4 regions of the Streptomyces sp. NPDC051976 genome follow, and region 2 is predicted to be linked to each of the others. Evidence: riboswitches for the same ligand, from Rfam matches in the RefSeq annotation. Region 2 holds a riboswitch; each other region holds the start of a gene.

Region 1 (7,844 bases), on a different contig from region 2:
ACTTCGGCGGCAGCTCGGACATGATTCCGTGGATCGGCGAGAAGGGGTACATCGGTCTGACCGCGTTCGTCCTGAACATCGGCGCCGCGGTGGTCCTCACCCTGGTCCTGCGCGCCCTCAAGGCGCCCGAGGGCGCCGATGAGACCTCGCGGGGCGACTATCTCGTCGACGCCGCCCCGGAGGCGGGGCGCCCCGTCGGCGCGGGCGAGCCGGGCGAGCCCGAAATCCCCCCGGGCCTGCCGGAGCCCGCGGGCGCGTAGGTACGTGCCCCGTAGGGGCGCGGGGAACTGCGCGACCAGCCGTCGCGCTCCTGCACGTCACCACCGGCCCCAGAGGGGCAGATCGGTTGTCTTCGGACCACCGGCCGGTGGGGGCTTGTCGCGCAGTTCCCCGCGCCCCTGAAAAGCAGGCCCTCCGCAAGCGCAGCGCGCTTCCCCGCGCCCCTATCGGGGCACGACCTCCGCAAGCGCGGCCGGGCCGCGGAAGGCGCGGCGGTAGGCGTGGGGGGTGGTGCCGGTCCACCGGAGGAAGTGGTGGCGCAGGGTCGCGGCGGCGCCGAACCCGGCCCGTACCGCGATGGAATCGATCGTGGCGTCGGTACCCTCCAGCAGCTCCCTCGCCAAGAGGACCCGCTGGCCCAGCAGCCAGCGATACGGCGTCGTGCCCGTCTCCTGCTGGAAGCGGCGGGCGAAGGTGCGCGGCGACATGTGGGCCCGCGCCGCCAGCTCCTCCACCGTCACCTCGCGGTCCAGATGGCGCTCCATCCAGGAGAGCACCCCGGTGACCGTGTCGCTCTGGGCGCGCGGCAGCGGCCGGTCCACGTACTGCGCCTGGCCGCCCTCGCGATGCGGCGGCACCACCATCCGGCGGGCGATGCCGTTGGCCACGGCGCTGCCCTGCTCCTTGCGGACCAGGTGCAGGCAGGCGTCGATCCCGGCCGCGGTGCCCGCCGAGGTGATCACCCCGGCGTCGTCCACGTACAGCACGTCCGGCTCCACGGTGATCTGCGGATAGCGGCGGGCCAGCGTTTCGGTGTGGCGCCAGTGCGCCGCGCAGCGGCGGTCGTCGAGCAGCCCTGCGGCGGCCAGCACGAAGACCCCCGAGCAGACGCTGAGCACCCACGCGCCGCGCTCGACGGCGCGGTTGAGCGCCCGCAGCACCTCGGGCGGGAAGTCCCGCTCGACATAGGAGTCCCCGGCGGGCACCGCGATCAGGTCGGCCTCGTCCAGCCGGTCGAGGTCGTACGGCGCGGACAGGTCGAACCCGGCGTGGGTGCGCAGGAGCGGCCCCTCGGCGGAGACCACCGCGAAGTCGTAGGAGGGCAGCCCCTCGTCGCTGCGGTCGAGGCCGAACACCTCGCAGACCACGCCCAGTTCGAACGGATGCACCCCTTCGAGGAGGACGGCGGCGACGTTCTTCAGCATGGATCCGAGGATGCCACTTGGCAGGATGTTGCGGTAGTGCGGCAGCGCTGCCACTGTTCGCGAGTAAGCAGCGAGAGCACGATTGACCCATGACCGCACTCCTCGACATCGCCGCCCTTTCCGTCCTCCTCCTCGTCCTCACCTTCGTCCCCGCGCTGGGCCTGCGCGCCGAGGCCCGGATCACCGCGCAGCTCCGCGCCGCGGACGCCGCCCGCGCCGCCGAGAGCCGCCGGCCGCAGTACGACCGGGCCGCCTGAACCGCCCTGCGACAGACGGCTGTTTATTCCCGAAAGTCGCAAGCGACACAACATGTGGTGGTGCCTGGATAGGGCACCACTACATGTATGCTCGACCTCGCTGTCGAGCAGGGGAAGCCGGTGTGAATCCGGCGCTGCCCCGCAACGGTGAGCGGTGCGTGCCACGCGTGCGCCCCGCACAGTCCGAGGACCTGCCGACCGCGCGCCCGGCCACCGGGCGCAGTTGTGTCCGGGCCTCGCGGATTGGGCCGGCGGACGCGGTGCGGCATGCCCCTGCCCGATGTGTGCGGGCGTGTGCCCGGCTGCCCGCCTGCCTGCCCTCGCGCGTGGCCGCCGCCGCGCATGAGGGAGACCGCACCACCGTGACCATCGCGCCCGCAGACCCCGCCGCAGCCGACCTCCGGCTCGCTTCCCCCCGCGTGTCCCCGGCCGCGGCTCCCCCTCCCGGCGAGCCCGACGACGGACCCGGCGCCGACCTGCTGCGCACGCTGATCCGGCTCACGGCCGACCTCCCGGACACCGACCCCGGCCGGGTGGCCGCGGCCGCGCTGCGCGGCCGCAACGCCGCCTCCGACGCCGCGGAACTGCGCGGACTCGCCACCGAGGCCGCCGCCGGGCTGATCTCCGAGGACCCCGCGTACTCCCGGCTGGCCGCGCGCCTGCTGACCCGGGCGATCGCCGACGAGGCCGCCGGGCAGGGCGCGGTGTCCTTCTCCGCGTCGGTCGCCGTCGGCCACCGCGAGGGCCTGATCGCCGACCGTACGGCGGAGTTCGTCGCCCTGCACCAGGCGCGGCTCGACGCGCTGGTCGGCCAGGCACTGGACGACGGCGCCGACGACCGCTTCGGCTACTTCGGGCTGCGCACCCTGCACAGCCGCTATCTGCTGCGGCACCCGATCACCCGTCAGGTCGTGGAGACCCCGCAGCACTTCATGCTGCGCGTCGCCTGCGGTCTGGCCGAGGACGACAGCGTCCGGGCCGCCGACGAGGTGGCCGCGCTCTACCGGCTGATGAGCGCGCTGGACTACCTGCCCAGCTCCCCCACCCTGTTCAACTCCGGTACCCGGCACCCGCAGATGTCCTCCTGCTACCTGCTGGACTCCCCGCTGGACGAGCTGGACTCGATCTACGACCGCTACCACCAGGTCGCCAGGCTCTCCAAGCACGCGGGCGGCATCGGCCTGTCCTACTCGCGCATCCGCTCCCGCGGCTCGCTGATCCGCGGCACCAACGGCCACTCCAACGGCATCGTGCCGTTCCTCAAGACGCTCGACGCCTCGGTCGCCGCGGTCAACCAGGGCGGGCGGCGCAAGGGCGCCGCCGCCGTCTACCTGGAGACCTGGCACTCCGACATCGAGGAGTTCCTGGAGCTGCGCGACAACACCGGTGAGGACGCCCGGCGTACCCACAACCTCAACCTCGCGCACTGGATCCCCGACGAGTTCATGCGCCGCGTCGAGGCCGACGCCGACTGGTCGCTCTTCTCCCCCGCCGACGTCCCCGAGCTGGTCGACCTGTGGGGCGACGACTTCGACGCCGCGTACCGGGCGGCCGAGGCCGCGGGACTGGCCCAGCGGACCCTCCCGGCGCGCGAGCTGTACGGCCGCATGATGCGCACCCTGGCGCAGACCGGCAACGGCTGGATGACCTTCAAGGACGCCTCGAACCGTACGGCCAACCAGACCGCGCTGCCCGGCCGTACCGTCCACTCGTCCAACCTGTGCACCGAGATCCTGGAGGTCACCGACGACTCCGAGACCGCCGTGTGCAACCTGGGCTCGGTCAACCTCGGCGCCTTCGTGCTGCCCGGCGGCGGCGAGGGCCGGGAGATGGACTGGGAGCGGCTGGACGCGACCGTCCGCACCGCCGTGACCTTCCTCGACCGCGTCGTGGACATCAACTTCTACCCGACCGAGCAGGCCGGCCGCTCCAACTCCCGCTGGCGCCCGGTGGGTCTGGGGGTGATGGGCCTGCAGGACGTCTTCTTCCAGTTGCGGCTGCCCTTCGACTCCGCCGAGGCGAAGGCGCTCTCCACCCGGATCGCCGAGCGGATCATGCTCGCCGCCTACGAGGCGTCCTGCGACCTCGCCGAGCGCAACGGCCCGCTGCCGGCCTGGGACCAGACCCGTACCGCCGCGGGCGTACTGCACCCGGACCACTTCGCCACGCAGCCGCACTGGCCGCAGCGCTGGGCGGCGCTGCGCGCCCGGGTGGCCGCCACCGGTATGCGCAACTCGCTGCTGCTGGCCATCGCGCCGACCGCCACCATCGCGTCCATCGCCGGTGTCTACGAGTGCATCGAGCCGCAGGTCTCCAACCTCTTCAAGCGCGAGACGCTGTCGGGCGAGTTCCTCCAGGTCAACTCCTACCTGGTCGCCGACCTCAAGCGGCTCGGCGTCTGGGACGCCCAGTCCCGCGAGGCGCTGCGCGACGCCAACGGCTCGGTCAGCGGCTTCAGCTGGATCCCGGCCGAGGTGCGCGACCTGTACCGCACCGCGTGGGAGATCCCGCAGCGCGCGCTGATCGACATGGCCGCGGCCCGTACCCCGTTCCTGGACCAGAGCCAGTCGCTCAACCTGTTCCTGGAGACGCCGACCATCGGCAAGCTCAGCTCGATGTACGCGTACGCCTGGAAGCAGGGCCTGAAGACCACGTACTACCTGCGGTCGCGCCCGGCGACGCGGATCGCCCGCGCGGCGCGGGCGGCGACGGCCACCCCCGTCCCCGTACCGGTCGCCGTCGACCCCGACGCGATCGCCTGCTCCCTTGAGAACCCCGAGTCCTGCGAGGCCTGCCAGTAATGACCACGACCACCCCCGCGGCGGAGAAGAACCTGCTCGACCCGGGCTTCGAGCTGACCCTGCGCCCGATGCGCTACCCCGACTTCTACGAGCGCTACCGCGACGCCATCAAGAACACCTGGACCGTGGAGGAGGTCGACCTCCACTCCGACGTGGCCGACCTCGCCAAGCTCACCCCCGGCGAGCAGCACATGATCGGCCGCCTCGTCGCCTTCTTCGCGACCGGCGACTCGATCGTCTCCAACAACCTGGTGCTCACCCTCTACAAGCACATCAACTCGCCCGAGGCCCGGCTCTACCTGTCCCGGCAGCTCTTCGAGGAGGCCGTGCACGTCCAGTTCTATCTGACGCTGCTCGACACCTACCTGCCCGATCCGGCCGACCGCGCCGCCGCGTTCGACGCCGTCGAGGAGATCCCGTCCATCCGGGAGAAGGCCCGGTTCTGCTTCCGCTGGATGGACTCGGTGGAGAAGATCGAGCGGCTGGAGACCAAGGCCGACCGCCGCCGCTTCCTGCTCAACCTGATCTGCTTCGCGGCCTGCATCGAGGGCCTGTTCTTCTACGGCGCCTTCGCGTACGTCTACTGGTTCCGCTCCCGCGGGCTGCTGCACGGGCTCGCGACCGGCACCAACTGGGTCTTCCGCGACGAGACGATGCACATGAGCTTCGCCTTCGACGTCGTCGACACCGTACGCAAGGAGGAGCCGGACCTCTTCGACGACGCACTGCGCACGCAGGTCACCGACATGCTCCGCGAGGCCGTCGACGCCGAGCTGCAGTTCGGCCGCGACCTCTGCGGCGACGGCCTGCCCGGCATGAACACCGAGTCCATGCGCGCCTACCTCGAGTGCGTGGCCGACCAGCGACTCACCCGCCTCGGCTTCCCCCCGCTCTACGGCTCGGAGAACCCCTTCTCCTTCATGGAGCTCCAGGGCGTCCAGGAACTCACCAACTTCTTCGAACGCCGCCCCTCCGCCTACCAGGTCGCGGTAGAGGGCTCGGTCGCCCTGGACGAGGACTTCTGATCCCTGCCCGCTGACCGCGCCGGTGCGCCCCGGGATGTCCCGGGGCGCACCGCCGCGTTCGGCGGGGGCTCAGTCGTTGGGGACCGTCTCGAACTTCGGGGTGGCCTCGGACATCTGCCGCATGACGTCCTTGCGGTCGCGCTTGGAGAGGCGGTCGATGTAGAGGCGGCCGTAGAGGTGGTCGGTCTCGTGCTGGAGGCAGCGGGCGAAGTAGCCCGTGCCGTGCACGGTGATGGGGTTGCCCTGCGGGTCCTGGCCGCGGACGACGGCGTAGTCGGGGCGGGCCAGCTCCATGTAGGCGCCGGGCACGGACAGGCAGCCCTCGTTGGAGTCGTCGAGGATACGGCGGTCGGCGGGCAGCTCGTCGAGGACCGGGTTGCAGATGGCGCCGACGTGGCGGGCGTTGTCGTCGTCGGGGCAGTCGTATACGAAGACCTTCAGCGGGACGCCGATCTGGTTGGCGGCCAGGCCCACGCCCTCGGCGGCGCGCTGGCTGGCGAACATGTCGTCGATCAGGGCGGCCAGCTCGTCGTCGAAGGCGGTGACGTCCTCGCACTCGCGGTGCAGCACCGGATTGCCGACGACCGTGATCGGGCGGGCGGTGCCGCGCTCGCGGTGCGCCTTCTCCCGCGCCTCGGCGTCGGTCACGTCGTCGAAGAACTCCTCCGAGGGCGCCGCGTGACCGTGTCCGTGGTCATGATCGTGGTCATGGCCGTGGTCGTGCGCGTGGTGGTGGTGACCATGGCCGTGCTCGGTGTTCTGCTGGGACATCTCCGCCGTACGCCTTCCGGAAACCTGTAAGTGAACCGTCCCAGGGTACGGGGCCTTACCGGAAGGCGGGGCGGGGTCCTTTCAGGTGACCTCTTCGAGGTCGCGCCAGTCGCGGGTGTCGGGGCTGTCGGCGACCCAGCTGTCGAGCAGACCGCGCACCAGGGCGGCGGGCGCCGCTATCCCGCACTCGCGCTCCGGTGACCAGTGCGCGCCGCCGTCGCTGTGGTGGCTCAAGTGGCTGAGGTGCCCGGGGTGGCCGGGCTCGCCCTGGTCGTGCGGGTCACGGGTGGCACCGGAGCCGGTGCCGTCGTCGGTCGGCATCCGGCTCTCCGAGCAGGTGCGGCACAGCAGCCGGACGGACGACGACCAGTCCTCGGCGGCGTACCCGGCCTCGGCGGCCAGCCGCTCCAGCGCGTCACGGTCGGCGGCGGAGTCCGCCTCCAGGAGCACCAGCCAGGTGGGGACCGGTGAAGGCGCCCACAGCTCGATCTCGTCGAAGACCGGGTAGACCGCGCTGCCCGCGGCCTGCGAGGTGGCGCGCTCGCCGTGCGGGACGCCGTCGTGCAGCACGACCTCGCCCCAGCGGCGGCCGGAGGACGGCAGCGGGATCGAGAGCACCTCGATACGCGCCGGGTCCAGCCTGCGGCCCCACACCACTTCCGCCTCGCCCTCGGGCGACAGCCGCACCGCGGCGCTGCCCAGCGGCAGCCGCACCGACTCCTCGCCGTTGCGCGACGCGGTGCCCGCGGGCATCCGCAGGCCGTACGCCTGCCAGGCGCGGCGGGCCAGCGGCCAGTCCTGCACGGCGGTGGCGGCGATGCCGAGGTTCCACCAGTCCGGGGCGCCGACCGGCCGGTCCAGCAGGGCGACCGCGCGCAGCCCGGTGATCCTGGCCTGCGCCCAGTCGTGCCGGAACTTGTGCAGCAGCGCCAGGTTGTACCAGGACTCCGACATCCATGGTTCGAGGTCGGCGGCGCGGGTGAGCAGCGCCCCCGCGTCCTCGTAGCGGCCGTCGCCGATCAGTGAGAACGCGCGGTCGGTCGCCTGCCGCCATGTGGGCGACGGACGGTGCCGTACTCTTCCGAAGATCCTCAAGGTCGTTACCCGCCTGTCCGCTCAGCCGAACACTGCCAGGACGTCGCCTTCCCGCACCACGATCACGTCCCCCCGTACACACACCAACCTTGCACATTTTGGCCGTGGTCTCAGCCCGTGTGCGGGCCCGGCCTGTGCGGTGCGGCGTTCCCCGGTGAACGCGCACCCTCATCCGACGTCCTTGCCATCCCCACGGGCATCCAACCATGCCGAGGTGGGATGGCGTGCCAGCACCCGGGTGAGTGCCTCCACCACGCGCGGATCGTAGTCGTGGGCGGTGGCCAGCCGCAGCCTCTCCAGCGCCGCGAGACGCTGCTCCAGGGCCGCCTCGGCGCCGGTGAGGTCCTCGTAGGCGTTGACGGCCCGGACGATCCGGCCGGCCAGTGGCTGTTCGCGGTACGGGTGCGCCTGCCGCTCGACGATCAGCGCGACCTCGGGCGGCGCGCCCGTCAGGCGTACGACATCGCCGCC
Region 2 (7,844 bases):
CGCGGCGGCCCCCGGGCTCACCGCCACCGCCGTCGAGGGCGAGTGGCTCTAAAACCTGCCGCCCTTGGCCCGGTGACCTCGCGTTACCCCCGGTAGTACAGGTGGGTGCGTGACACGCGTCACCTGACAGCGCCTACCTGGCGATCTCCGCCCAGACGACCTTGCCGGTGTCCGTCCACCGCACACCCCACCGGGTGGTCAGCCGGTGGACGACGTGCAGACCGCGCCCACGGTCGTCCAGCGGTCCCACCCGGCCCAGCCGCGGCCGGCCGTTGCCGGTGTCGCCGACCTCGCACAGCAGACCGTGACCGGCGTTGATCAGCCGTACGGTGACGGGCCCGGTGGCGAAGCGGACCGCGTTGGTGACCAGTTCGCTGATCAGCAGCAGCGCGCTGTCCCTGGTGTCCTCCTTGGTGTCCCACTGCCGCAGGAGCGTGGAGGCCAGCGCGCGCGCCTTGGCGGCCGCGTCGTCGCGGGCCGGCAACCGCCAGGCCGCGGTGTCCCGCTTGCGACGGCCCGCCATCCGGGCCAGCAGCAGCGTCACGTCGTCGCGCAGCCCGTTGCGCGGGGTCATCTCCACGACCAGGCGCCGGGCGGCCTGCTGCAGGTCGTCCCAGGGATGCACCCGGCTCACCACCTCCGCCAGCCGGGCGATGCCCTCGTCGATCGGCACCACCGGGGTCTCCACCAGGCCGTCGGTGTAGAGGGCGAGCATCGATCCCGGGGGAGCGGCGAAGGTGTGCACGTCGAACGGCTCCCGCAACGCGAACTCGGTGCCCAGACCGGGGTGCGGGTTCACGGTGAGCACTCTCGCGGACCCGTCGGGCAGCACCAGGATCGGCGGGAGGTGCCCCGCGCTGGACGTCACCACCTGGTGGCTGACCGGATCGTAGACCGCGATGCAGCAGGTCGATCCCAGGGCGCTGTAGCCCGCCGCCAGGCCCGCGTCCGCGTCGTCCAGCAGCGTGACCGTCTCGTCCAGGTGCTCCAGCACCTCGTCCGGCGCCAGCCCCGCCGAGAGCAGCGCCCGCGCCTCCATGCTGAGCTGGCCCATCGCCGCCGCGGCCCCCAGCCCGTGCCCGACGACGTCGCCGACCATCAGCGCGGTTCGGCCGCCCGGCAGCGGAAAGCTGTTCACCCAGTCACCGCCGACGCCCGCGCTGTCGGGTGTGGTGGGCTGGTACACGCTGGCCACCTCGATGGTGCCGCTGCCGGTGCGCGGCAGCAGCCGCCGCTGCAGCGCCAGCACCTGGGCGTGCTCGCGCTGGTGCTGACGGGCAAGGTCGACGTGGTGGGCGGTCCTGGCCACCAGTTCCTGCAGGTCCAGCAGCTCGCTGTCCTGGAACGGGCGGTCCGGCCGCCGCCAGATCTCCGCCACGCCCAGCACGATCGGCGGCGTGATGTCCGAGCCCTCCAGGACCAGCGGGATGCACGCCACGCTCACCGGACGGTCACCGGGCACCAGGGCGCGCACCAGCCGCGGATCGCCGAGCGCCCGCGCGATGGCCTCCCGGTGCGGGATCACGATCGCCTGGGCCACGTCGCCGCGCCTGACCGCGTCGGACAGCAGCCGGCTCGCCTCGACGGGCAGGCTGTCGCCGGGGGTCAGATAGCCGTCGGGCCACACCCGGTCCGGCACCAGGGCCGCCCGCCGCAGCCGGATACGCTCCTGCGCCTGCTCGGTGACCGCCTCGCCCGTCCACACCGCGTAGTCGAGGTCGACCGCGGCCACGTCCCCCCAGGCCAGCAGGGACTGCGCCAGCGACTGGGCGGTCTCGCCGATGTCCAGCGAGGTGCCGATCGCGGTCTCGGAGGCGTACAGGTGCAGCCGCTTGGCCATGGCGATCAGCGAGACGGTCAGGGCCTCGTCCGGCGCCGCGGCGGGCAGGATGCTCATGGAGACCACCAGCTCCGTGCCGTCCTCCCGGCGCAGCCGCTGCACCCGGGCGACATGTGCCTCGCCCGTCTCGACGACCTGCCGCAACCGCCGGATGACCGTCGGCACGTCCCCCGCGGGCAGCAGCTCGGCGAACGGCCTGCCCGCTGAGCCCCTGAGCCCCTCGAAGGCGGGCGCCTCCAGGTTGGAGCGGGTGATCCTCAGGTCCTGGTCCAGGTTGACGGCGCCGAGTATCTGCTCCTGGCTGCCGGTGGACCGCTCGCCCTGCCCGGGTGCGGGCACCGGGGGGTCGCTCGGTGTGGCGGCAGCACTGACCGCCGCCGTCGCCCCACCTCGCGGGAGGTAGTCCCCCAAGGCGCGGCTGACCTGGTCGAACGGCGACGACGACGAGGGGGAGGGTGTGGAGTCCATGCGGCGCTCCCAGCTCGCTCGCCAACCCCGGCATCTGACCGGAGGCGTATCCGAGTTTTCCGTGCGATGAAGCCCCGAGATCCCTACCGCACCCCCATTGAATAACACTCGTGCCCGCTTCGCCTGTACGAGCGCCGGTGACACGCGGTGACGGGCCCGCGGCAGGCGTGGGTACGGGCGCGGACGCGGCGCCGGTACGGGCACGGGGACGGGCGCGGGCCGGGGGGCCTGCCCCGGCCCGCGCCCGCTCCGGTCGGTCAGGACGCGGTCAGCTCGCCGCGTACCGTGCGGGCGGCCGTGACCAGGTTCTCCAGGGAGGCCCGGGTCTCGGGCCAGCCGCGGGTCTTCAGGCCGCAGTCCGGATTGACCCACAGGCGGTCCGCGGGGATGGCCCGCAGTCCGGTGCGGAGCAGCTCGGCCGCCTCGTCGGCGCCCGGCACCCGGGGCGAGTGGATGTCGTACACGCCCGGTCCCGCCTCGCGCGGGTAACCGTGGGCGGCGAGCTCGCGGGCCACCTGCATGTGGGAGCGGGCCGCCTCCAGGCTGATGACGTCGGCGTCCAGGTCGTCGATGGCGCCCACGATGTCGCCGAACTCCGCGTAGCACATGTGGGTGTGGATCTGGGTGTCCGGGCGCACGCCGCCGGTGGTGAGGCGGAAGGACGCGGTGGCCCAGTCCAGATACGCGGGCCGGTCGGCGGCGCGCAGCGGCAGCGTCTCGCGCAGCGCGGGCTCGTCGACCTGGACGACCGACGCGCCGGCCGCCTCCAGATCGGCCACCTCGTCGCGCAGGGCGAGCGCGACCTGCCGTGCGGTCTCGCCGAGCGGCTGGTCGTCGCGGACGAAGGACCAGGCCAGCATGGTGACCGGGCCGGTGAGCATGCCCTTGACGGGCCGCTGGGTGAGGGACTGGGCGTAGGACGTCCAGCGCACCGTCATCGGCGCGGGCCGCGAGATGTCACCGGCCAGGACCGGCGGCCGTACATAGCGGGTGCCGTACGACTGGACCCAGCCGTGCCGGGTGGCGAGGTAGCCGGTGAGCTGCTCGGCGAAGTACTGCACCATGTCGTTGCGTTCGGGCTCGCCGTGCACCAGGACGTCGATGCCCGTCTTCTCCTGGAAGGCGATCACCTCCTGGATCTCGGCCCTGATGCGCTCCTCGTACCCGGCCGTGTCGATCCGGGCCGCCCGCAGGTCGGCGCGCGCGGCGCGCAGCTCGTCGGTCTGCGGGAAGGAGCCGATGGTGGTGGTCGGCAGCAGCGGCAGACCGAGGTGCGCGCGCTGGGCCGCGGCCCGCTCGGCGTACGGCTGGGAGCGGCGGCCGTCCGCCTCGGTGATCGCGGCGGTACGGGCCCGCACCGCGGGGTCGCGGGTGAGGGTGGAGTGCGCGCGGGAGGCCAACCCGGCGCGGTTGGCGGCGAGTTCGCCCGCGATGGCGCCCGTGCCCTCCGCCAGACCGCGGGCCAGGGTGACGACCTCGGCCGCCTTCTGCCGGGCGAAGGCCAGCCAGCGCAGGATCTGCCCGTCGATGTCGCGCTCGGCCGCCGCGTCGAGCGGCACGTGCAGCAGCGAGCAGGAGGCCGCCACGTCGACCCGCCCGGCGAGGCCGAGGAGGGTGCCGAGGGTGGACAGCGACTTCTCAAGGTCGTTGACCCAGACGTTGCGGCCGTTGACGACGCCCGCCACCAGCCGCTTGCCGGGCAGGCCGCCGACGGCGGCGAGGTCGTCGAGGTTGGCGGCGGCGGGCCCGGTGAAGTCCAGGGCGAGACCGTCGACCGGGGCCTTGGCCAGCACCGGCAGCGCCTCGCCGAGCCGGTCGAAGTACGACGCGACCAGCAGCTTCGGCCGGTCGGTGAGGCTGCCGAGGTCGCGGTAGGCGCGGGCGGCGGCGTTCAGCTCGGCCGGGGTGCGGTCCTGGACGAGCGCGGGCTCGTCGAGCTGCACCCACTCGGCGCCGGCCGCGCGCAGGTCGCCGAGGACCGACGCGTACACCGGCAGCAGCCGGTCGAGCAGCGTGACCGGGGCGAAGTCCGAGGGCACCCCCGGCGCGGGCTTGGCCAGCAGCAGATAGCTGACCGGCCCGAGCAGGACGGGCCGCGCGGTGTGGCCGAGCGCGAGAGCCTCCCGCAACTCGCCCACCTGCTTGGCGGAGTCGGCGGTGAAGACGGTGTCCGGTCCCAACTCGGGCACCAGATAGTGGTAGTTGGTGTCGAACCACTTCGTCATCTCCAGCGGCGCCACGTCCTGGGTGCCACGGGCCATGGCGAAGTAGCCGTCGAGCGCGTCGGTTTCGACCGCGGCGCGGTGCCGGGCGGGGACGGCGCCGACCATCACGCTGGTGTCCAGGACGTGGTCGTAGTACGAGAAGTCACCGGTGGGCACCTCGTGGACGCCCGCCTCGGCCAACTGCCGCCAGTTCGCCCGGCGCAGGTCGGCGGCGGTGCGGTGGAGGGCGTCGGCGGTGACACGGCCCTTCCAGTACCCCTCGACGGCCGTCTTCAGTTCACGGTGGGGGCCCTGGCGGGGGTAGCCGTACACGGTCGCCCGTGCTGCCGCGGCTGCGGACTTCGCTGTCACGGAAATCTCCTTCGCGAGATGATTCCTGAACATCCCGGCGACGGGACGCGGACGCGAAGGGACTGCGCGACCGGCGGACGCGTGACGCGCCTTCCGCGCGTACGTCCGCCTGGTGTGCACGCCGACCCGCCCACGAGGTCACCGGGACACCGCACGCGATCGGTCGCGTACGGGCAACGGGCAGGTCTTCGGACTCGCGGGCACGCCTGCCGGGGCAGACACCTACTGGCCGTCGCTTCCCGGATCCCGCGGATCCAGTGCGTATGACGGCGGTTGTTCCCACTCACCGCTGCGGGGCAGTCCCGGATTCCCACCGGGTTCCCTCTTGCGACGCACCTGCCTGGCGGGCAGGGGCGAACCAGTTGCACACGCCACGTTAGGGGGCGGGCGCCCTCCTCGGCAGCACAGTTCGCCATCCGAAACGGATCACGCCCGGTTTCGGGCCTTCGCCCTCCCGCCGGCTGCTCGGGTCCGCCGGACTCATTGCGCGTTCATGACTGAATCTGGTACTAAACACTCACCTTCGAGCATGACGTGCTGATTCTCTGCTGTCGTGGCGGTCGAAGGTCTGACCAGCCTGATCGGAGGAGCCGGGTGAGGGACGCACGGGTGATCGCCGTCGACGTGGGCGGCGCGGACATCAAGGCGGGGCTCCTGGAGGACGCTTCGGCGCATGTCGGCGGATGGATACGGCGGCCGACCGGGCAGGCGGCGGGCCCCGAGCGGGTGATCGCGAGCATCGTCGAGCTCGTGGCCGAACTCCAGGCCCGGGCCGAGCGGGAGGGCGCGCCGGCGGCCGCGGTGGGGCTCGCCGTGCCCGGGATCGTGGACGAGGAGGCCGGGGTCGGGATCTACTCGGCGACCATCGGCTGGCGTGACGTGGCGTTCCAGGCGCTGATCGAGGAGCGCACCGGGCTGCCGACCGCGGTCTGCCACGACGTACGCGCCGGTGGCACGGCGGAGGCGCGGCTCGGTGCGGGCCGCGGCCGCGGCGACTTCCTCTTCGTCCCCGTGGGGGCCGGGATCGGCGCGGCGGTCATGACCAAGGGCCACGCGCGGACGGGCGCCACCCACCGGGCGGGGGAGATAGGCCATCTCGTCGTGCGCCCCGACGGTGAGCGTTGCGCGTGCGGGGCCCACGGCTGCGCCGAGGCGTATGCCTCCGCGCCCGCCATCGCCCGCCGCTACCTGGCCGCCACAGGCCGGTCCGCCGAGCCCGCCGAGGTCGCCCGGCGCGCCGCCGCGGACGACATGGCGGCAGGCGCCGTATGGGACGACGCGGTCGAGGCGCTCGCCGACGCGCTGCTCGCGACCGTCTCGGTGCTCGACCCCTCGCTGATCGTGCTGGGCGGCGGTCTGGCCCGCTCCGGCGGCCAGCTGCTCTTCCCGCTGGAGAACGCGATGATCTCCCGGGCCGGCGTCCAGGCGATCCCGCCGCTCGCCCCCGCCGTGCTCGGCGACCGCGCCGGGTGCGTCGGCGCCGGCCTGGCCGCCATGGACCTCGCCGCACGGCTGCGGACGAGCCGCCGCCGGGTCACGGTGTTCGCCCGCTGACGCCCGCACGGACACGCCGGCCTCCTTCATGTGCCGGGGTGATGGTTTCCGCCAGGTTTTCGCCCCCGGTGGGTTTCATCCGGCCTTCTCCGGTACTTTCCTGCGGTCGCCGAAGGTGGCCGCTATCTTCGGAAAGTACTGATCCGAGCGAATCGGGGCAGGCGTGGGGGGAGTGGAGGGGACTGTGGGGCATGAGGGGCGACCCTTATGGCGCAGGAGCACAGCCTGTGGCAACGAAGGTGAGTGTGTGGAGGTCGCCTTGGGACATGAGCAGGTGCTCGCCCGTGACTCCAAGAACCCTTCAGGTCCGACGCTGAGCTTCACCGGCTCCGCATGGACGTTCTTTCTCCATGCCGTCGTCTCAGGGGAGTTCGACGGCTCATGACGATCTCTTCACAGCGGCAAGGGGGCGAGGTCTGATGGACACCAGGGAAATCACCGCGCAGCGGTCGGGGACACCTTCTCCGCGGCCATCCGGCGGGGTCGGCGAGGTCCTGCTCTTCACGGTGTCCACCGGAGTCGCCGCCACGATGGTCGCGGCGGCGTGCTCGCTCCTGGTCTCCGGTACGTCGGCCAAGCTCCTGGTGTGGATCGTGACCGCGCTGCTGGTGTCCGTGGTCGCGGGACTGTGGCGCGCCTCGGTCTCGGTCACGGGGCACCAGCGCGGTCTCGGTTCCCTTCCTCCGTTCGATCGTCGGGCGGGCTCTCCGAGGTAGCCGACTGCCGACGGCCCGTCAGGAGCCGTCGGCCGCCGAAGAACGCCAGACCGCTGACGCCCGAGCCGCCGAGGACGGTGCTGGCCACCAGGCCGAGGAACGGCAGATGCATCCCCGCCACGGCGTGGATCACGATGTACGCGCCCAGCACGATGACGACGAGCAGCATCAGCACGATGACGCCCACCGCCCGCATGATCTTGAGATCCGCCGTGCTGCGGGCGTTCTCGATCGCGATCAGGTTGCGCGTGCGCTCGGCGCTCTCGCTGGCCCGCAATTTCACCAGGTTGTCAGTGGGACACCCCGCCTCTTCCTCGGACTGTGTCGGTTCCGTTCCGGACGTGCTGGTGCGCACCCACTCTCGCAGGCGCTGGGCTATCGACCCCAAGCCCATGCAGACCCCTCCCCTGAATCCGCCACCGGTGTTGGGAAACGGGGCCTCAGCTCACGCCGAGGTCCTCTTTGATGCGGCGGATCAGGTTCAGCGAGTCGTTCTCGTCAAGTGACCTGTCCATCAGCGTCTCGAAGCACTCCTGGTAACGCCCCAGGAGATCCATGTCCTCGCCGCCGGTCATGCTTCCGGCGGCGTGTTCCAGGTACAGCAGGTCGTCGTCCTCCTCGAACGTGAGCAGGACGAAGCTGCCCAGGGTGCTGTAGTGCGCGCCGGACTCGAACGGGAGGACCCGGATC
Region 3 (7,844 bases), on a different contig from region 2:
GTGCTGGAGGTCCGCAAGGACCTGGCCCACCGCGCCGACGGCGTCAGAAGCCTGCCGCCGCCCGCCCTGCCGGAGGGCGCCCTGGTCTATGTCTTCACCCCGCTGACCGACCAGCGCATCCTCGACGTCCTGCACCAGGTACGCGCCCGGGCCAACCCGATGGTGGTCGTGGAGATCCCGTCCGGCGACCCGGAGACCGAACGCGGCGACAGCGCCGCGGAACTCGCCCTGCGGCTGTGGCGCGCCGACCGCGACGCGATGCGGTTCGCCCTCACCCGCAGCGGCATCGCCGTCGTCACCCACGAGCCGGGCCGCACCCTCGACCTGGCGCTGGCGCCCCTCCTGCGCACCCGTATCCAGGGAGCCCGCCGATGACCTCGCCGACCGCCTCGCCGACCGCCCCGACCGCGGGCACCACCGGCGCCGGCCGCGCGCCGCTCTCAGGCGACCGGCTCGCCGCCCGCTGCCTGGGCACCGCCCTCGCCGTGGCTGCCTGTAACCCGCCGGCGGCCGTACGGGTCACCCCGGCCGCGCTGCTGGGGATCGCCCTCGTCGCGGCGGCCGCGTGGTGGGCGGCGCCGATCGTGGACGCGCGGCCGGTGCAGAATTCGCTGCGCTGGTTCCATGTGGCGGAGCGACGGCGGACGACCCTGCTCGCCGCGGGCTCGGTGGTGCTGGCGGCGGTGTCGGACCCGCCGGTCTGGCTCGCGGCCTGCGTGACCGGGCTGTTCGTCGCCTACCTGCTGGTCACCGACGTCTGGACCCGCGGCTCCACCGCGCCTCCCGGCGCGGTCACCCGGACCCCGGCGCTGACGGCGGCGGGCGCCGCCGCGGTCGTCTTCCTGGTCGCCACCGTCCCGCTGGCCGCCACCAGTTGGGCCCGGCTCCCGGCCGCCCTCGCCCTGGCCGCGACCGCCGCCTGCGTCGCCCTGGCCCTGCGAGGCCCCCGGCCACCGCGCTGAACAGCCCGAACGCAGGACACCGCGGGCGCGGCGTGCGGTAGGGTCGGTGCCGTCAGTGACCGACCGCGAGAAGCCGGGGAGGTGGGAACCATCACCGCTGCGACAGGCCGGGTGCTCCCGCCGTACGGCCGTGCGGTCTCTCCGACGTAGGTGAGGCCGGGGAGCGCCCCATGGGCTTCCCGAAAGGCTTTCATGTCGGACTTCGTCACACCCCTGCGCGAATCCACCGTCGTCACCACCCTCAGAACCGCGGGCTGCGTCTTCGCCGAGGACGAGGCGCGGATCCTCGTCTCCTCCGCACGTACTCCCGGAGAACTCGCCGCCATGGTGGAGCGGCGGGTGGCCGGACTGCCCCTCGAACACGTCGTCGGCTGGGCGGAGTTCTGCGGTCTGCGGATCGCCGTCGACCCCGGGGTGTTCGTGCCCCGCCGCCGCACCGAGTTCCTGGTCCGGCAGGCCGCCGCACTCGTCTCGCCCGGCGCCGTCGTGGTCGACCTGTGCTGCGGCGCGGGCGCGATAGGCGCCGCGCTGGCCGCGGCCCACGACGACATCACCCTGCACGCCGCCGACCTCGACCCGGCGGCGGTGGTCTGCGCCCGGCGCAATCTGGGCGCGGGGGGCGGTCTGGTCCACGAGGGCGACCTCTACGCGGCGCTGCCCGCCGCACTGCGCGGCCGGATCGGCGTGCTGGCCGCCAACGTGCCCTACGTGCCCAGCGAATCGGTCGGCTTCCTGCCGGCCGAGGCCCGCGACCACGAGGCGCTCCTCGCCCTCGACGGCGGCCCCGACGGCCTCGACGTGATGCGCCGGGTGGTGGCCGGGGCGCCGTCCTGGCTGGCCCCGGGCGGCTCGCTGCTCGTCGAGACCAGCGAGCGCCAGGCGCCGCCCGCCGTGGAGATCTTCACCGCGGGCGGCCTGACCACCCGGGTGGCGACCTCGGAGGAGCTCTACGCGACCGTAGTGATCGGCACCCGCCCCGCCCTCCCGGCGGGCGACGCCACGTCGCGGACACGCCCTGGGCCGCGTTTCCGCGGATCACGCGTGGACCGCCCATGACTCGCCGACAGGCGAGTGCCTTACTCCGGCCGGTCGAGCGCGCAGTCCCCGCACAGCGCGCCCGCCCGGTCGGGTGCCGCGCGGTAGATGAGACAGCAGCTGCGGCGGCGGAAGGCGCGGCCGGGCGGGGCCGCCGTCGTGCTCGTACCGGCCAGCGGCGGCCGGTCGAGCAGCAGCGCGGTCACGGCGCGTACCCGGGCGGCGGACGCCGGGCGGGCGGCGGCGAGCATGGTGGCGGCGCCGTTCAGGGCCGAGGCGGTGTTGCCCCACAGGATGTGCGGGGACACCCGCCACGGCGCGACGGCGTCGGCCAACTCGCGTACCGGGCCGTCGAGTACGTGCCGGGCGAGCGCGTCGGCGAGCCGTTCAGGATCGGCGTCGGCGTCGGCGTCGGCGCCGACGGTGACGGCGGAGTGCGGGAGCGACAGCGGCCAGGGTCCGCCGAGGGTGGGCTGCCAGCGCAGCCGCGCCAGGCTCACCCCGGTCGGGGCGGCGCCGCCCAGCACGGCGACGGCGAGTGCGGGGGAGACCAGCCGTGCCACCAGGCCGAGATGGGCCACGGACGCGGCGACCCGCTCCTCGACGGCGTCCGGCCGCTGCCCGCCGCCCGCCGCGAGAAAGCCGCGGACGGCCGCGATCCGCTCGCCCAGGACGGCGGGATCGTGGGCGAGTTCGCCCATCGAGCGCCACGGCTCGCGCGGCGGCGCGTCGTCGGGGTGTGTCAGGGCGGCGAAGAACGGCCCGAGCGCGGCCAGTTCGGCGATCAGCGGCTCCGCGGTGGAGGCGGAGGCCGGGTCCGTGAACGACGCAGGGGCCGGCGGCTGGGCGGCCGCCGGCCCCGCTTGAGTCGGTTCGCTCACGCGCCGACCGGGTCCACCCGGGTGGCGCGGGCGGAGGCCGTCGCCGCCCGCGGGCTCAGCACCCGCTCGGCCAGCGGCCCGAAGGCCAGCCCGATCACCGTCCACAGCAGGAGCTGCGCGGCCACCGAGTAGAAGCGGAAGGAGAACAGCACGTCGGCCGGGAACCCCGGATAGACGATCCTGCCCTTCCCGTCGGTCAGCGGCAGCGGCGTCTCGGTCGCGTGGTTGCCGAAGTGCTCCTTGTTGTACGCGAGATGGCCGAGCGACGGCAGGACGAGCATCACCACGCCGATCGCCACCACGAACGCCCCGGCGGCCAGCAGACTGGCGTTCCAGTTGCCGTACCGCTCCTTGAGGCGCTGGCCGAGCCACACCGCCCCGACCAGGAACAGCAGCGAGAACAGCACCATCAGCAGATACAGGCCGCTGCGGGCCTTGATGGTGTCCTCGTGGCCGATGGCGGGCGGATTGGCCGGGTACTTCAGGAACGGCACCAGGTAGATGCCGAGGAACCCGCCGCCCGCGACCAGCAGCGCCAGGGGACGCGCCCGCAGCCCGCCGGTACGGCCCAGGCACACGCAGTACGCCACGGCGAAGAGCGCGCCCATCGCCATGCCGAAGAAGATCATGCCGACGCCGATACCGACGTTGGCCTGGATGCTCCGGCTGAACAGATCGGGGCCCGCCGCCTCCGCGGGCAGCCCCGCGGCCTTGTCGAGCGCCGCCTGCGCGGCGTCCCGGCCACTCTCGTAGTCGATCGCCTTGTTGATCTGCGGCTCGGCGAAGATCCTGGCGAACAGGAACGCGAGCAGGCCGGCCACCGCGCCGACGAGGACGCCGCGCAGGATGAGTTTCTTTTCCATGTCGAGTTTTCCGTCGGTCCGCTCAGCCGGTCAGTGGCAGGGGAAGCCGAGGAAGTGGCGGGCGTCGTGCACGAACTCGTGGATGTGCATGTCCTTGCCGAACACGGAGACGGCGCCCTGGTCGACACCGATGAAGTAGTAGACGGCGAACGCCAGAAGCGCGGTGCCGACCAGCCACATCACCGCCTTCGAGATGGGCATGACAATCGGCGTGGCGGACGTGGTGGGTGCGGACACACTGCTCACGGGTGAGCCTCCTTCAGGGATTCAGCGTCCCTCGGTCGAATGGGGCGTCGTGACGGCGAAGTATCTGACTCACCGGTTGTCTCCTCGATGGACACCGGATTCACAGTGGCGCGACCGTGCCGGATTCTCACCAGCTTCCTCACGCCATCACGGGACAAAGCGTATGGGCGGCTGAATGGGCACGTCAATCGTGCCCACCCCGGCTGTGACATACGCCGCTTGACCGCCGCGGCGCATCAACCGATCGGTGGACCACCGGGATCCACCGGATCGGCGCCAGGAGCCGCCCGCTGGTCGATCCGCCGGAAGGGCCCCGCACGGGATTGTCGAGTCAACGGCAGAACGCCGGACGGTCGCCCGAGGAGGCACGGGGAATGTCGGTCATCGAGGTCGAGCACCTGCACAAGCGGTACGGGAACGACGTGGCGGTCCACGACGTGTCGTTCAGCGTCGAGGAGGGCGAGATCTTCGGCGTCCTCGGCCCCAACGGGGCGGGCAAGACCACCACCGTCGAGTGCCTGTCGGGCCTGCGCCCCGCCGACGGCGGCCGGGTCTCCGTCCTCGGCCTCGACCCGCGCGCCGACCGCGACGCGCTGCGCCAGGTGCTGGGCGTACAACTCCAGGAGAGCGGCCTGCCGGACAAGTTGAAGGTCCGCGAGGCGCTGGAGCTGTACGCGTCCTTCTACGAGCGGCCGGTCGAGGTGGCGCCGCTGATGGAGCGGTTGGGGCTGGCGGACAAGGCGGACACCCGGTTCAAGAACCTCTCCGGGGGCCAGAAGCAGCGGCTGGCCATCGCGCTGGCGATGGTCGGCGGCCCGAAGGTGGTGATCCTCGACGAACTGACCACCGGGCTCGACCCGCACGCCCGCCGGAGCACCTGGGAACTGGTGGAGCAGGTCCGCGACGCGGGCGTCACCGTCCTGCTGGTCACCCACTTCATGGAGGAGGCCGAGCGGCTGTGCGACCGGCTCGCGCTGATCGACTCCGGGCGCGTGGTGGCCGTCGACACCCCCGCCGGGCTGGCCTCGCGCGGCGGGCAGACCCAGCGGATGCGGTTCCGGCCGTCGGCGCCGCTCGACGAGGAGCTGCTGCGGGCACTGCCCGAGGTGACCACCGTGACCTGGCACGGCCCGCAGATCGAGATCGGCGGCACCGGGAACCTGGTGCAGGCCGTCACCTCGCTGCTGGCCCGCCGCCACATCATCGCCGCCGACCTGCGGGTCGAACAGGCCAGCCTCGACGACGCCTTCATCGCGCTGACCGGCCGCGACGAGCTGGTCTGAACCCGCCCCCTTCCGCCCCTCACCCGAACCACCAGAAGGAGAACCAGACATGAGCGTGCAGGCCCTGCCCACCCTCAGGATGACCAGGAAGGGCTTCCGCACCCTGACCGTCACCCAGGCGAAGCTGCTGCTGCGCGAGCCCGCCGCACTGATCTGGCTGGTCCTGCCGGTGGCGATGGTGGTGATCTTCGGCAACATCCCGGCGTTCCAGACCGCGCAGAAGACCCTGGACGGCAAGAGCGTCATCGACGTCTACGTCCCCACCATCGCCGCGATGGTCCCGCTGTTCGTGGCCTTCACCGCACTGCCGACGACGATGGCCTCCTTCCGCGAGAAGGGCGTGCTGCGCAGGCTGTCGGTGAGCCCGGTGCCCGCCGCCGGGATGCTCGCCGCGCTGCTCGCGGTGGTCGCCGCCGTAGCCGCCGTCGGGGTCGTGCTGATCACCTCCATCGGCGCGCTGGCCTTCGACGTCCAGGCGCCGGCGAACCTCGGCACGGTCTTCGTCGCCTTCCTGCTCGGCAGCACGGCCGTCTTCGCCCTCGGCCTGATCGTCGCCGCCCTCGCCAGGACCGCGGGCGAGGCCAGCGGCCTGGGGGTGCCGCTGATGGTGCTCAACTTCTTCTTCAGCGGCCTGTACTTCCCCGTGGCCCAGATGCCGCACGTGCTGCAGCGCATCGGCGAGTTCGTCCCCTTCGGCGCGGTGATGGCGGCCTGGGCGGGCACCGGATCGCTATGGCAGCACCTGGCCGTGCTGGCGGCGTACACCGTGATCGGCAGCCTGGTCGCCGCCCGCGTGTTCCGTTGGGAATGATGGACCGGTGAACGAGGATGTCGCGCAGGAGCGCCGTGAGCGGCTCCTGGAGAACCTGCCCTACATGGGCCTCGCCGTCTCCCTCGTGCTCGTCGTGGCCCTCGGGCCGCACACGGCGGGCACCCTGGGGGCGGCCGTCGGCCTGTCCGCGGCGGCCGCGCTGTGGCTGCGCTTCGCCGGGGTGCCGTACCCGACGCCCGAGGGGAAGCGCGCCCGGGCGATCGTCTTCTTCGCGGGCCTGCTCGTCCTGATCGCCGCCACGGTCTACGTCAGCCCGCTGTTCGGCTTCTTCGGCTTCACCGGCTACCTCAAGGTGGCGGTCCTGCCGCGCGGCCTGTGGGTCCCGGCCATCGCGCTCAACGCGGCCGCGATGGCCACCACCCAGGTCGGCGGGTTCGCCAATCTGCACGGCGGCACGCTCGTGGTCTACGCCGGGCTGGTGCTGGTGAACATGGTCGTCGCCGGGGTCATCACCTACCAGGGCATCGAGGAGGACATCCGCAGCAGGCAGCGCGCCAGGGACCTGTCCGCACTCGCCGAGGCCAACCGGCGGTTGCGCGAGACGATGGACGAGAACGCCGGACTGCACGCCCAGCTCGTCACCCAGGCCCGCGAGGCCGGGATCCTGGACGAGCGGCAGCGGATGGCGGGCGAGATCCACGACACCCTCGCGCAGGGCCTGACCGGCATCGTCACCCAGCTCGAAGCGGCCGAGCGGTTCGACGCCGACCCCGAGCGCCGCGCCAGGCACCGGGAGCTGGCCCGCACGCTGGCCAGGGAGAGCCTGGCCGAGGCGCGCCGCTCGGTGCAGGCGCTGCGGCCCGGCCCGTTGGACGAGGCCGCGCATCTGCCCGAGGCGATCGAGGAGCTGGCCGGGCGCTGGTCGCGGACGTCAGGGGTGACCGTCCGTGTCGAGGTCACCGGCGCCCCCGTGCCGCTGCCGCCCGCGGTCGAGGTGGTGCTGTTCCGCACCGCCCAGGAGGGACTGGCCAACATCGCCAAGCACGCCGCCGCCTCCCGGGCCGGGCTGACCCTGTCGTACACCCATGAAGTGGTGGTCCTGGACGTGCTCGACGACGGCAGCGGCTTCGACGCGCGGCCGGCCGCCGACGGCCGGGCGGCGGGCGGCGACAGCTACGGGCTGACCGCGATGCGGCAGCGGCTGCGGCAGGTCGGCGGCGCGCTGGAGATCGAGAGCAGCCCCGGCGACGGTACGGCGATCAGCGCGCGGGTGCCCGCGGGGTGGCACGTGGGGGTTCCGGTGGCGGTGGACAATGACGTGTGACCATTCGCCTGCTGATCGTCGATGACCACCCGATCGTCCGGGACGGGCTGCGCGGTGTCTTCGACGGCGACCCGGACTTCGAGGTCGTCGGCGAGGCCGCGGACGGCGCCGAGGCCGTCGACCGGGCCGCGGCGCTGGCGGTGGACGTGGCGCTGATGGACCTGCGGATGCCGCGGATGGGCGGCGTCGAGGCGATCGGCCTGCTGCGCGAGCGCGCCCCCGGGGTCCGGGTGCTGGTCCTGACCACGTACGACAGCGACGCCGATGTGCTGCCCGCGATCGAGGCGGGTGCCACCGGCTACCTCCTCAAGGACGCGCCGCGCGACGAGCTGGTCCGCGCGGTGCGCGCCGCCCACCTCGGGCAGGCCGTGCTCGCCCCCTCGGTGGCGCAGAAGCTGCTGGGCCACGTCAGGGCGCCCGCGCCCGCCGTCCCCGACGTCCTCACCGACCGGGAACTGGAGGTCCTGCGCCTGGTCGC
Region 4 (7,844 bases), on a different contig from region 2:
GACCAGCCCTCGCCCATCTTGTGCCAGGTGACGGTGCCGCCCTCGCCGGAGTCGCCGAGCACCCGCAGCGCCCGCTCCTCGCCGACCTTCCACTTCGCCGACTTGACGAACTGGAACACCCCGACCGGCCACCCCTGGTTCCAGGCCCGCAGCGCCATCCCGAAGGCCGCGGTCGACTTCCCCTTGCCGGTACCGGTGTGCACCATCGTCAGCGGACGGTTCCGGCGCTGCCGGGTCGTCAGTCCGTCGTCCGGTACGGAACTCGGCTGTCCCTGTGGCATTACGCGGCCCTCCGTACGTCCTTGACCAGCGCGGACACGGCGTCCGCGCGCAACTCCCGCAAGCTCACCGCGACGCCGCCCAACTCCTGGGCGAGCGCGGTCGCCAGACCCAGCCGCACCGGGCCCGACTCGCAGTCCACGACCACCGACGCGGTGCCCTCGGCGGCCAGCAGCCGGGCCGCGCGGGCGCCCAGCAGCACCGGTTCCGGGCCGCCGGTCGCCCGGCCGTCGGTGACCACGACCAGCAGCGGGCGGCGCGAGGCGTCCCGCAGCCGCTCGATCCGCAGCACCTCGCGGGCCTTGAGCAGCCCGGCGGCCAGCGGCGTACGGCCACCGGTCGGCAGCCGCTCCAGCCGGGCGGCGCCCGCCTCCACCGACGACGTCGGGGGCAGGGCCAGTTCGGCGCCGGAGCCGCGGAAAGTGACCAGGCCGACCTTGTCGCGGCGCTGGTAGGCGTCGAGCAGCAGCGACAGCACCGCGCCCTTGACCGCGCTCATGCGCTGCCGCGCGGCCATCGAACCGGAGGCGTCGACGACGAACAGCACGAGATTGCCCTCGCGGCCCTCGCGGACGGCCTGCCGCAGATCGTCGCGGCGCACCACGAGGCCGGGCCCCGACCGGCCGCGGGCGTGCTGGTGCGGGGCCGCCGCCTGGACGGTGGCGGCCAGATGCAGCTTGGTGAGCTGGCCCTGGGGCCGCCGCGCCCCGGTGGTGCGGCCGTGCGCGGTACGGGCCCGGGAGCGCCGTCCGGCCGCGCCCTCGCCCAGCCCCGGCACGTCGAAGTGCCGTGCCTTGAAGGGTTCCGCGGCGCCGACCGCCGCCTGCTCGCCGCCGCCGGCGAGGGCGGGCCGGGGCTCGGGCACCTCCGGTTCGGACTCACGCGGCTCGGGCACACCGGGCTCGCGCTCGCCGCTGTCGGGCGCCCGGCTCTCCTCGGGGCCGTCGGCGGGCGGCCGGTCGCCACCGGGGCCACCGCCGTCGTCCGGCCCGTCGCCGTCAGGACCGCCGTCCGGGTCCGGGTCGTCCTCGTCCTCGCCGCGGGACCGCTCCAGCGTCTCGTCGAGCTTGTCCTCGTCGAGGCCGGGCGCGTCGAAGGGGTTGCGGCGGCGCCGGTGCGGCAGCGCGAGCAGCGCGGCCTGCCGTACGTCCTCGGGAAGCACCTCCGTACGGCCCGCCCACGCGGCCAGCGCCGTCGCGGCGCGGGCCATCACGATGTCAGCCCGCATCCCGTCCACCTCGAACGCCGCGCAGGTCGCGGCGATCTGGCGCAGCGCGCTGTCGCCGAGCCGCACCGTCGGCAGCAACTCCCGTGCCGTGGTGATCTGTTCGCGTACCGCCTGCTCCTCGGCGGCCCAACGCGCCGCGAAACCGGCCGGGTCGGCGTCGTACGCGAGCCGCCGCCTGACCACCTCCACCCGCTCGTCGGTCTCGCGGGAGGCGGTGACCTCCACCGTCAGACCGAACCGGTCGAGCAACTGCGGCCGCAGCTCGCCCTCTTCGGGGTTCATCGTGCCGACCAGCAGGAAGCGGGCCGCGTGCCGGACCGAGACGCCCTCGCGCTCGACGTAGCTGGCGCCCATCGCGGCGGCGTCCAGCAGCAGGTCCACCAGGTGGTCGTGGAGCAGGTTGACCTCGTCGACGTAGAGCAGACCTCGGTGGGCCGCCGCCAGCAGGCCGGGCTCGAACGCCTTGACGCCCTCGGCCAGGGCGCGTTCGATGTCCAGCGCGCCGACGAGGCGGTCCTCCGAGGCGCCGACCGGCAGCTCCACCATCCGGGCCGCCCGCGATCCGGGGCGGACATCGGCGGCGTGCGGGCCGTCGGGGCACGCCGGGTCGGGCGCGGCGGGGTCGCAGGAGAACCGGCAGCCGGGCACGACGCCCACCTCCGGCAGCAGCGAGGACAGGGCGCGTACCGCCGTCGACTTGGCGGTGCCCTTCTCGCCGCGGACCAGGACGCCGCCGACCGCCGGGCTCACCGCGTTCAGCAGCAGCGCCAGCCGCAGGTCCTCCTGGCCCACCAGGGCGGTGAACGGGTACGGGGTCACGCTGCCTCCTCGTTGTCGCGGATACCGCTGATCACAGGGATCGCGGATGGGGTGGTCACGGGGCCCCCGGGGGGACGAACGGGAGTCCGGCGGGCGCGCCGTCCTCGATCAGCCGCAGCAGCGCCGCGGTGTCCGCGTGCTCCTCGATGAGATCGCCGAGCCGGTCGAGCTGCTCCTCGCGCAGCGCGCCGAACGCGGTGTCGGGCGCCGGGACGAACCGGCGGCCCGCCATGGCCGCGACCCGCCGCAGGAACGCCCGGCGGAAGCCGTCGCTCTCCAGCGAGCCGTGCCAGTGGGTGCCCCAGACCGCGCCCGACCTGCAGCCGTCGAGGAACTCCTCGTCGCCGCCGCCGACCTCGGCCACGCCGTGGTGGATCTCGTACCCCTCGACGCGTTCCCCGTACGCCTCGCCGACCGGCCGGGCCAGCGTCTTCTCGGCGGCGAACCGCACCCGTACCGGCAGCAGGCCGAGACCGGCGACGCTGCCCGCCTTCGACTCGACGTCGTCGTCGATCCGGGTCCCGAGCATCTGGAAGCCGCCGCAGACGCCCAGCACCGGGCGGCCCTCCGCGGCCCGCCGCACCACCGCGTCGGCCAGGCCGCGGGCGCGCAGCCACTCCAGCGCCCGCACGGTGCCCCGGGTGCCGGGCAGCACCACCAGATCGGCGTCCGCCAGCTCCTGCGGCCGGTCCACGAACCGCACCACGACACCGGGTTCGGCGGCGAGCGCGTCCACGTCGGTGAAGTTCGACATCAGCGGTACCGCGGCGACCGCGACCCGCAGCACGTCCTCGCCGTGCGGCGGCCGCACCACGGACTCCCGAACGGCGCCCCGCAAGGAGACGTTGAGCCCGTCCTCCTCGTCGATGCCCAGGCCGTGCGCGTACGGCAGCACGCCGAGGGTGGGGCGGCCGGTGAGCTTGTCCAGCATGTCCAGGCCGGGCTGGAGCAGGGAGACGTCGCCGCGGAACTTGTTGACGAGATAGCCCGCGACCAGCGCCTGGTCCTCGGGCGCGAGCAGGGCGGTGGTGCCGAAGAAGGAGGCGAAGACGCCGCCGCGGTCGATGTCGCCGACCACCACCACCGGCAGTCCGGCCCTACGGGCCAGGCCCATGTTGACGATGTCGGTACGCCGCAGGTTGATCTCCGCCGGGCTGCCCGCGCCCTCGCAGATCACCGCGTCGTACCGGCCGCGCAGCTCCTCCAGGCACCCGGCGACGGTCTCCAGCAGCGCGGGCCGCCGCTCGCCGTGGTAGCCGCGGGCGCTCATCTCGCCCACCGCCTTGCCCAGCAGCACCACCTGGCTGCTGCGGTCGCTGCCGGGCTTGAGCAGCACCGGGTTCATCAGCGCCGACGGCTCCACGCGGGCCGCCTGCGCCTGCATCGCCTGGGCCCGCCCGATCTCGGCGCCCTCGCGGGTGACGAACGAGTTCAGCGACATGTTCTGCGCCTTGAACGGCGCCACGCGCACGCCCTGCCGGACCAGCCAGCGGCAGATGCCCGCGGTCACCACGCTCTTCCCGGCGTCCGACGTCGTCCCGGCGACAAGCAACCCCCCACCTCTCGGGCTCACTTCGGTCCCCCCTTCGGTTGATGCCCGCCGGACACGGCGGAACCACCCCGCCGGGCACGGCGGATCGCGGCGGCGGTCAGACGGGCGGTGGCGGCGGTGGCCAGGGCCAGGGCGCTGACGCGGCGGGAGAGCCGGACGGCGCGGGCGATGTCGGCGGCGGTGGGCGGCGGCAGGTCCGCGCCCAGGACCGGGCGGTGCTCGGTGCGGCCCGCGTAGGACAGCGTGCCGCCCAGCCGCAGCCGCAGCGCCCCGGCGAACGCGGCTTCCACCGGGCCCGCGTTGGGGCTGGGGTGCAGCGCCGCGTCCCGCCGCCACACGCGCAGCGCGCCGCGCGGATCGGGTCCGGCGAGCGCCGCGAGGCCGGCGGTGAGCCGGGCGCCCGGCCAGCCCGCGACGTCGTCGAGACGGGCGGCGGCCCACCCGAAGCGCAGGAAGCGCGGCGACCGGTGGCCGACCATCGCGTCCAGGGTGTTGACCGCGCGGAAGCCGACGAGGCCCGGCACTCCGCCCGCGGCGCCCCACACCAGGGCGCCGACGACGGCGTCCGAGGTGTTCTCGGCGACCGACTCGACGACGGCCCGCGCGATGCCCGCCGCGTCCAGCGCCTGCGGGTCGCGTCCGCACAGATGCGGCAGCCGCGCGCGGGCGGCCGCCAGATCGCCGGCCTCCAGCGCCGCCCCGATCAGCCGCGCCTCGCGGGCCAGCGACTCACCGCCCAGCACCGACCAGGTCGCGGCGGCGGTCAGCGCCACGGAGAGCGCGGCGCAGGAGCGTACGGCTCGCTGGGCGAGCGCGGCGCCGCCCACGGCACCCCCGGCGCACAGCGCCGTGAAGACCGCGCCACTGGCCCGGTCGTCGCGCCACAGCCGGCGTTCCAGCGCACCCGCCGCGCGCCCGAAGGCCGCGACCGGATGGCCGCGGCGCGGGTCGCCCGCGAGGAGGTCGCCGAGAAAGCCGAGCGTGGCGCCGTACGCGAAAACGCGGTCGGCACGCATCTGTTCAGGCCGCCGTCACATCCGCGGGGAACGCGGGGGAGGGCGTGGGCGTGTCGGGGTCCGTGGGGCGGACCGCTCGCGCGCTTCGCGTGCCGGGCATGGCAGAAGTCCTCACTCAGGGTCCGCGCCCTGGCTCGACGTACCGGCGGTGAGAGTCTCCTGGCTCCCGGATCTACGCACTCCCGGTCTTCCAGCCGGACTTCCGGCCGTGACGTACGGGTTGGGAGTGCACTCCCCGGTGACAGTGGCGGGACCGCGCCGGATTCGCACCGGACTTCCTCTCCTGCCGCCGCATGGCCTCCGCAGTCCACCACGTGCGCGCAGGCCCGTCAACTGACCCTTGACCTGGGCAGACTGAGTGTGTCCAGGTCCACACCACGACGGCGGCCGCCGACCGGAGTCGACGGCCGCCGAGGTGGCGTGGCGCGTGGCCCGCGGGTGCGGGCCGGGGTCAGGCGACGATCAGGTAGATGCCCCAGGAGACCGCCGCCGCGCAGGCCGCGAAGCAGAGGTAGCCGGCGGCGCGGGCGAGCACGGCGGCGCCGCCCCCGCCCTGTCCGCCGGCGGCGGGGGCGGTCTTGGACAGACCGACGATGCCGAGGGTGAAGAGGCCCACCAGGCCCACGGTCGCCACCAGGGTGACGCCGAGGACGGTGCCGAGGGCCTGCCAGTCGATGGTCATGTGCGTGTCCTTGTCCGGTCCGGGTGCCGGGGTGTCAGGCCGTGGCCGCGGCGCCGGGAACGGCGTCGTTGACGGGCGGGGTGGCGCCGGCGGGCGGCGGGATGACCGCGGCGATCGCGGCCGTGACCGCGCCCTGCGGCTCCGTGGCGAACCCGGTCTCGGGGTCGTTGACGTTGGCGTGGGTGACCGGCTTGCGGCGCGAGGCGGTGCGGATGGCGGCGCAGACCGCGAGGCCGAGTACGGCGACGGCGGTGATGCCCCAGGCGCCCTCGTCGGCCAGGAGCGCGGCGCCCGCCGCGACCAGACCGGCCGCGGGCAGCGTCAGGCCCCATGCGGCGACCATGCGGCCCGCGGTGCTCCACCGGACCACCGCTCCGCTGCGGCCCAGCCCCGCGCCCATCACGGAACCGGAGCAGACCTGCGTGGTGGACAGCGCGAAGCCGAGATGAGACGAGGCGAGGATGGTGGCCGCGGCGCCGGTCTGGGCGGCGAAGCCCTGCTGCGGCTGGATGTCGGTGATGCCCTTGCCCATGGTGCGGATGATCCGCCAGCCGCCCAGGTAGGTGCCGAGCGCGATCGCCGTACCGGCCGAGACGATGACCCACAGCGGCGGGTCGGAGTGCGGGGCGACGATGCCACCGGTGATCAGCGTGAGCGTGATCACACCCATGGTCTTCTGTGCGTCGTTGGTGCCGTGGGCGAGGGAGACCAGGCCGGCCGAGGCGATCTGCCCGGCGCGGTAACCCCTGGACGTGGCCTGCGGGTCGGCGTCGCGGCCGATCCGGTAGGTGAGCCGGGTGGCGAGCGTCGAGGCCAGGCCGGCCACGATCGGCGCGGCGACGGCGGGGATGAGCACCTTCATGACGACGGCCTGGCCGTGCACGCCGTGCGTGCCGACCGAGACCAGCGTGGCGCCGATCAGGCCGCCGAAGAGTGCGTGGGAGGAGCTGGAGGGCAGTCCCGCCAGCCATGTCAGCAGATTCCAGACGATCGCGCCGACCAGGCCCGCGAAGATCACTTCGGGTCTGATCCCGGCGGACTCGTCGATGATCCCGCCGGAGATGGTCTTGGCGACCTCCACCGAGAGGAAGGCGCCGACGAGGTTGAGTACGGCGGACATGGCCACCGCCGTCTTGGGCTTGAGCGCGCCGGTCGAAATGGTGGTGGCCATTGCGTTGGCGGTGTCGTGGAAACCGTTCGTGAAGTCGAACACGAGTGCGGTGGCGATCACGATTCCGATCAGGAGCGTGATGTGTTCCATGGACCCAGGCATTCGTTCGAGCGGACAGTGGCGAGGCGACCGTACGGACTGTGAATGAACGGAAGGTGAACTGACAGCGGCTTTGCGGTGCCGGTGGCCCGGTGTATGTCGCCAGTATCGGGGCGATCGGCTGGATCGGACCCCGAAGTGCGGGCCGCGAGGCCGCAACCATGCCCCGCGGCACCCCGATCCGCCGCCGCCCGGTGTTCGCCCAGGGCTGAGTCAGTGCCTCCTGGAAGCCCGGTCCGCAGGCCCGGTCCGGAAGCTCAGTGCCGCCCAGAGATCCGGTCCGCGTACCGCGCCACCGGATCGGTCGCCGCGCTCCGCCCCGACAACTCCCTGCGGTCGGCGCCGCGGTAGGCCGCGTACATCCCGCGCACCCCCACCCAGCGGAACGGCTCGGGCTCCCAGCGCCGCACCCGGTGCCCCACCCACGGCAGAGCGGTCAGCTCGGTCCGCTGGCCCTGCCCCGAGTCGAGCTGGACCAGATCCCGCAGCGTGCGCGCCGCCAGGTTCGCGGTGGCCACCCCGCTGCCGACGTAGCCGCCCGCCCAGCCGAGCCCCGTACTGCGGTCGAGCTGCACACTGGCGCACCAGTCGCGCGGCACCCCGAGCACCCCCGACCAGGCGTGGTCGATCGCCACCCCCGCCGTCGAGGGGAACAGCCGCACCAGCACCTCGCGCAGCGCCTCGACGGTCGCCGCCTGGGTGCGCCCGTCGTTGTCGGTACGGGACCCGAAGCGGTACGGGACACCGCGGCCGCCCAGCGCGATCCGGCCGTCGGCGGTGCGCTGGGCGTAGACGTACGCGTGCGCCATGTCGCCGAGCGTCTCGCCGCCCTCCCAGCCGATCGTCTCCCAGATCTCCGGCGGCAGCGGCTCGGTGGCGATCATCGAGGAGTTCATCGGCAGCCAGGTCCGCCGCTGCCCCTTGAGCGAGGCGGTGAAGCCCTCGGTGCAGCGCAGCACGTACGGCGCCCGCACCGTGCCGTACGGGGTGACCGCGTG

The links. Region 2 has a riboswitch for cobalamin ahead of metE (5-methyltetrahydropteroyltriglutamate--homocysteine S-methyltransferase). Riboswitches for the same ligand answer to the same signal wherever they lie in the genome.
Region 1: another riboswitch for cobalamin. It lies ahead of AB0M29_RS32585 (ribonucleoside-diphosphate reductase subunit alpha); the one in region 2 lies ahead of metE (5-methyltetrahydropteroyltriglutamate--homocysteine S-methyltransferase).
Region 3: another riboswitch for cobalamin. It lies ahead of AB0M29_RS29370 (CbtB-domain containing protein); the one in region 2 lies ahead of metE (5-methyltetrahydropteroyltriglutamate--homocysteine S-methyltransferase).
Region 4: another riboswitch for cobalamin. It lies ahead of AB0M29_RS19730 (cobalamin biosynthesis protein); the one in region 2 lies ahead of metE (5-methyltetrahydropteroyltriglutamate--homocysteine S-methyltransferase).

Annotation. Positions count from the first base shown of each region.
Region 1 covers NZ_JBFAXL010000044.1:7,714-15,557, forward strand. The annotation lists gene mctP (monocarboxylate uptake permease MctP) at 1-260, shown strand, start outside; gene AB0M29_RS32575 (helix-turn-helix domain-containing protein) at 444-1,424, opposite strand; gene AB0M29_RS32580 (hypothetical protein) at 1,514-1,681, shown strand; cobalamin riboswitch at 1,723-1,895, shown strand; gene AB0M29_RS32585 (ribonucleoside-diphosphate reductase subunit alpha) at 2,101-4,482, shown strand; gene AB0M29_RS32590 (ribonucleotide-diphosphate reductase subunit beta) at 4,482-5,507, shown strand; gene def (peptide deformylase) at 5,577-6,278, opposite strand; gene AB0M29_RS32600 (hypothetical protein) at 6,360-7,373, opposite strand; gene AB0M29_RS32605 (hypothetical protein) at 7,542-7,844, opposite strand, start outside.
Region 2 covers NZ_JBFAXL010000010.1:175,003-182,846, forward strand. The annotation lists gene AB0M29_RS14045 (type III polyketide synthase) at 1-52, shown strand, start outside; gene AB0M29_RS14050 (SpoIIE family protein phosphatase) at 134-2,308, opposite strand; gene metE (5-methyltetrahydropteroyltriglutamate--homocysteine S-methyltransferase) at 2,566-4,884, opposite strand; cobalamin riboswitch at 5,046-5,262, opposite strand; gene AB0M29_RS14060 (ROK family protein) at 5,479-6,438, shown strand; gene AB0M29_RS14065 (DUF397 domain-containing protein) at 6,623-6,823, shown strand; gene AB0M29_RS14070 (hypothetical protein) at 7,087-7,509, opposite strand; gene AB0M29_RS14075 (helix-turn-helix transcriptional regulator) at 7,595-7,844, opposite strand, start outside.
Region 3 covers NZ_JBFAXL010000036.1:12,740-20,583, forward strand. The annotation lists gene AB0M29_RS29345 (DUF58 domain-containing protein) at 1-375, shown strand, start outside; gene AB0M29_RS29350 (hypothetical protein) at 372-962, shown strand; gene AB0M29_RS29355 (putative protein N(5)-glutamine methyltransferase) at 1,155-2,018, shown strand; gene AB0M29_RS29360 ((2Fe-2S)-binding protein) at 2,039-2,878, opposite strand; gene AB0M29_RS29365 (CbtA family protein) at 2,875-3,741, opposite strand; gene AB0M29_RS29370 (CbtB-domain containing protein) at 3,772-3,921, opposite strand; cobalamin riboswitch at 4,024-4,151, opposite strand; gene AB0M29_RS29375 (ABC transporter ATP-binding protein) at 4,362-5,270, shown strand; gene AB0M29_RS29380 (ABC transporter permease) at 5,320-6,081, shown strand; gene AB0M29_RS29385 (sensor histidine kinase) at 6,089-7,366, shown strand; gene AB0M29_RS29390 (response regulator transcription factor) at 7,363-7,844, shown strand, end outside.
Region 4 covers NZ_JBFAXL010000018.1:66,101-73,944, forward strand. The annotation lists gene cobO (cob(I)yrinic acid a,c-diamide adenosyltransferase) at 1-281, opposite strand, end outside; gene AB0M29_RS19720 (putative cobaltochelatase) at 281-2,326, opposite strand; gene AB0M29_RS19725 (cobyric acid synthase) at 2,382-3,878, opposite strand; gene AB0M29_RS19730 (cobalamin biosynthesis protein) at 3,896-4,894, opposite strand; cobalamin riboswitch at 5,047-5,176, opposite strand; gene AB0M29_RS19735 (hypothetical protein) at 5,346-5,576, opposite strand; gene AB0M29_RS19740 (inorganic phosphate transporter) at 5,611-6,837, opposite strand; gene AB0M29_RS19745 (FAD-dependent oxidoreductase) at 7,104-7,844, opposite strand, start outside.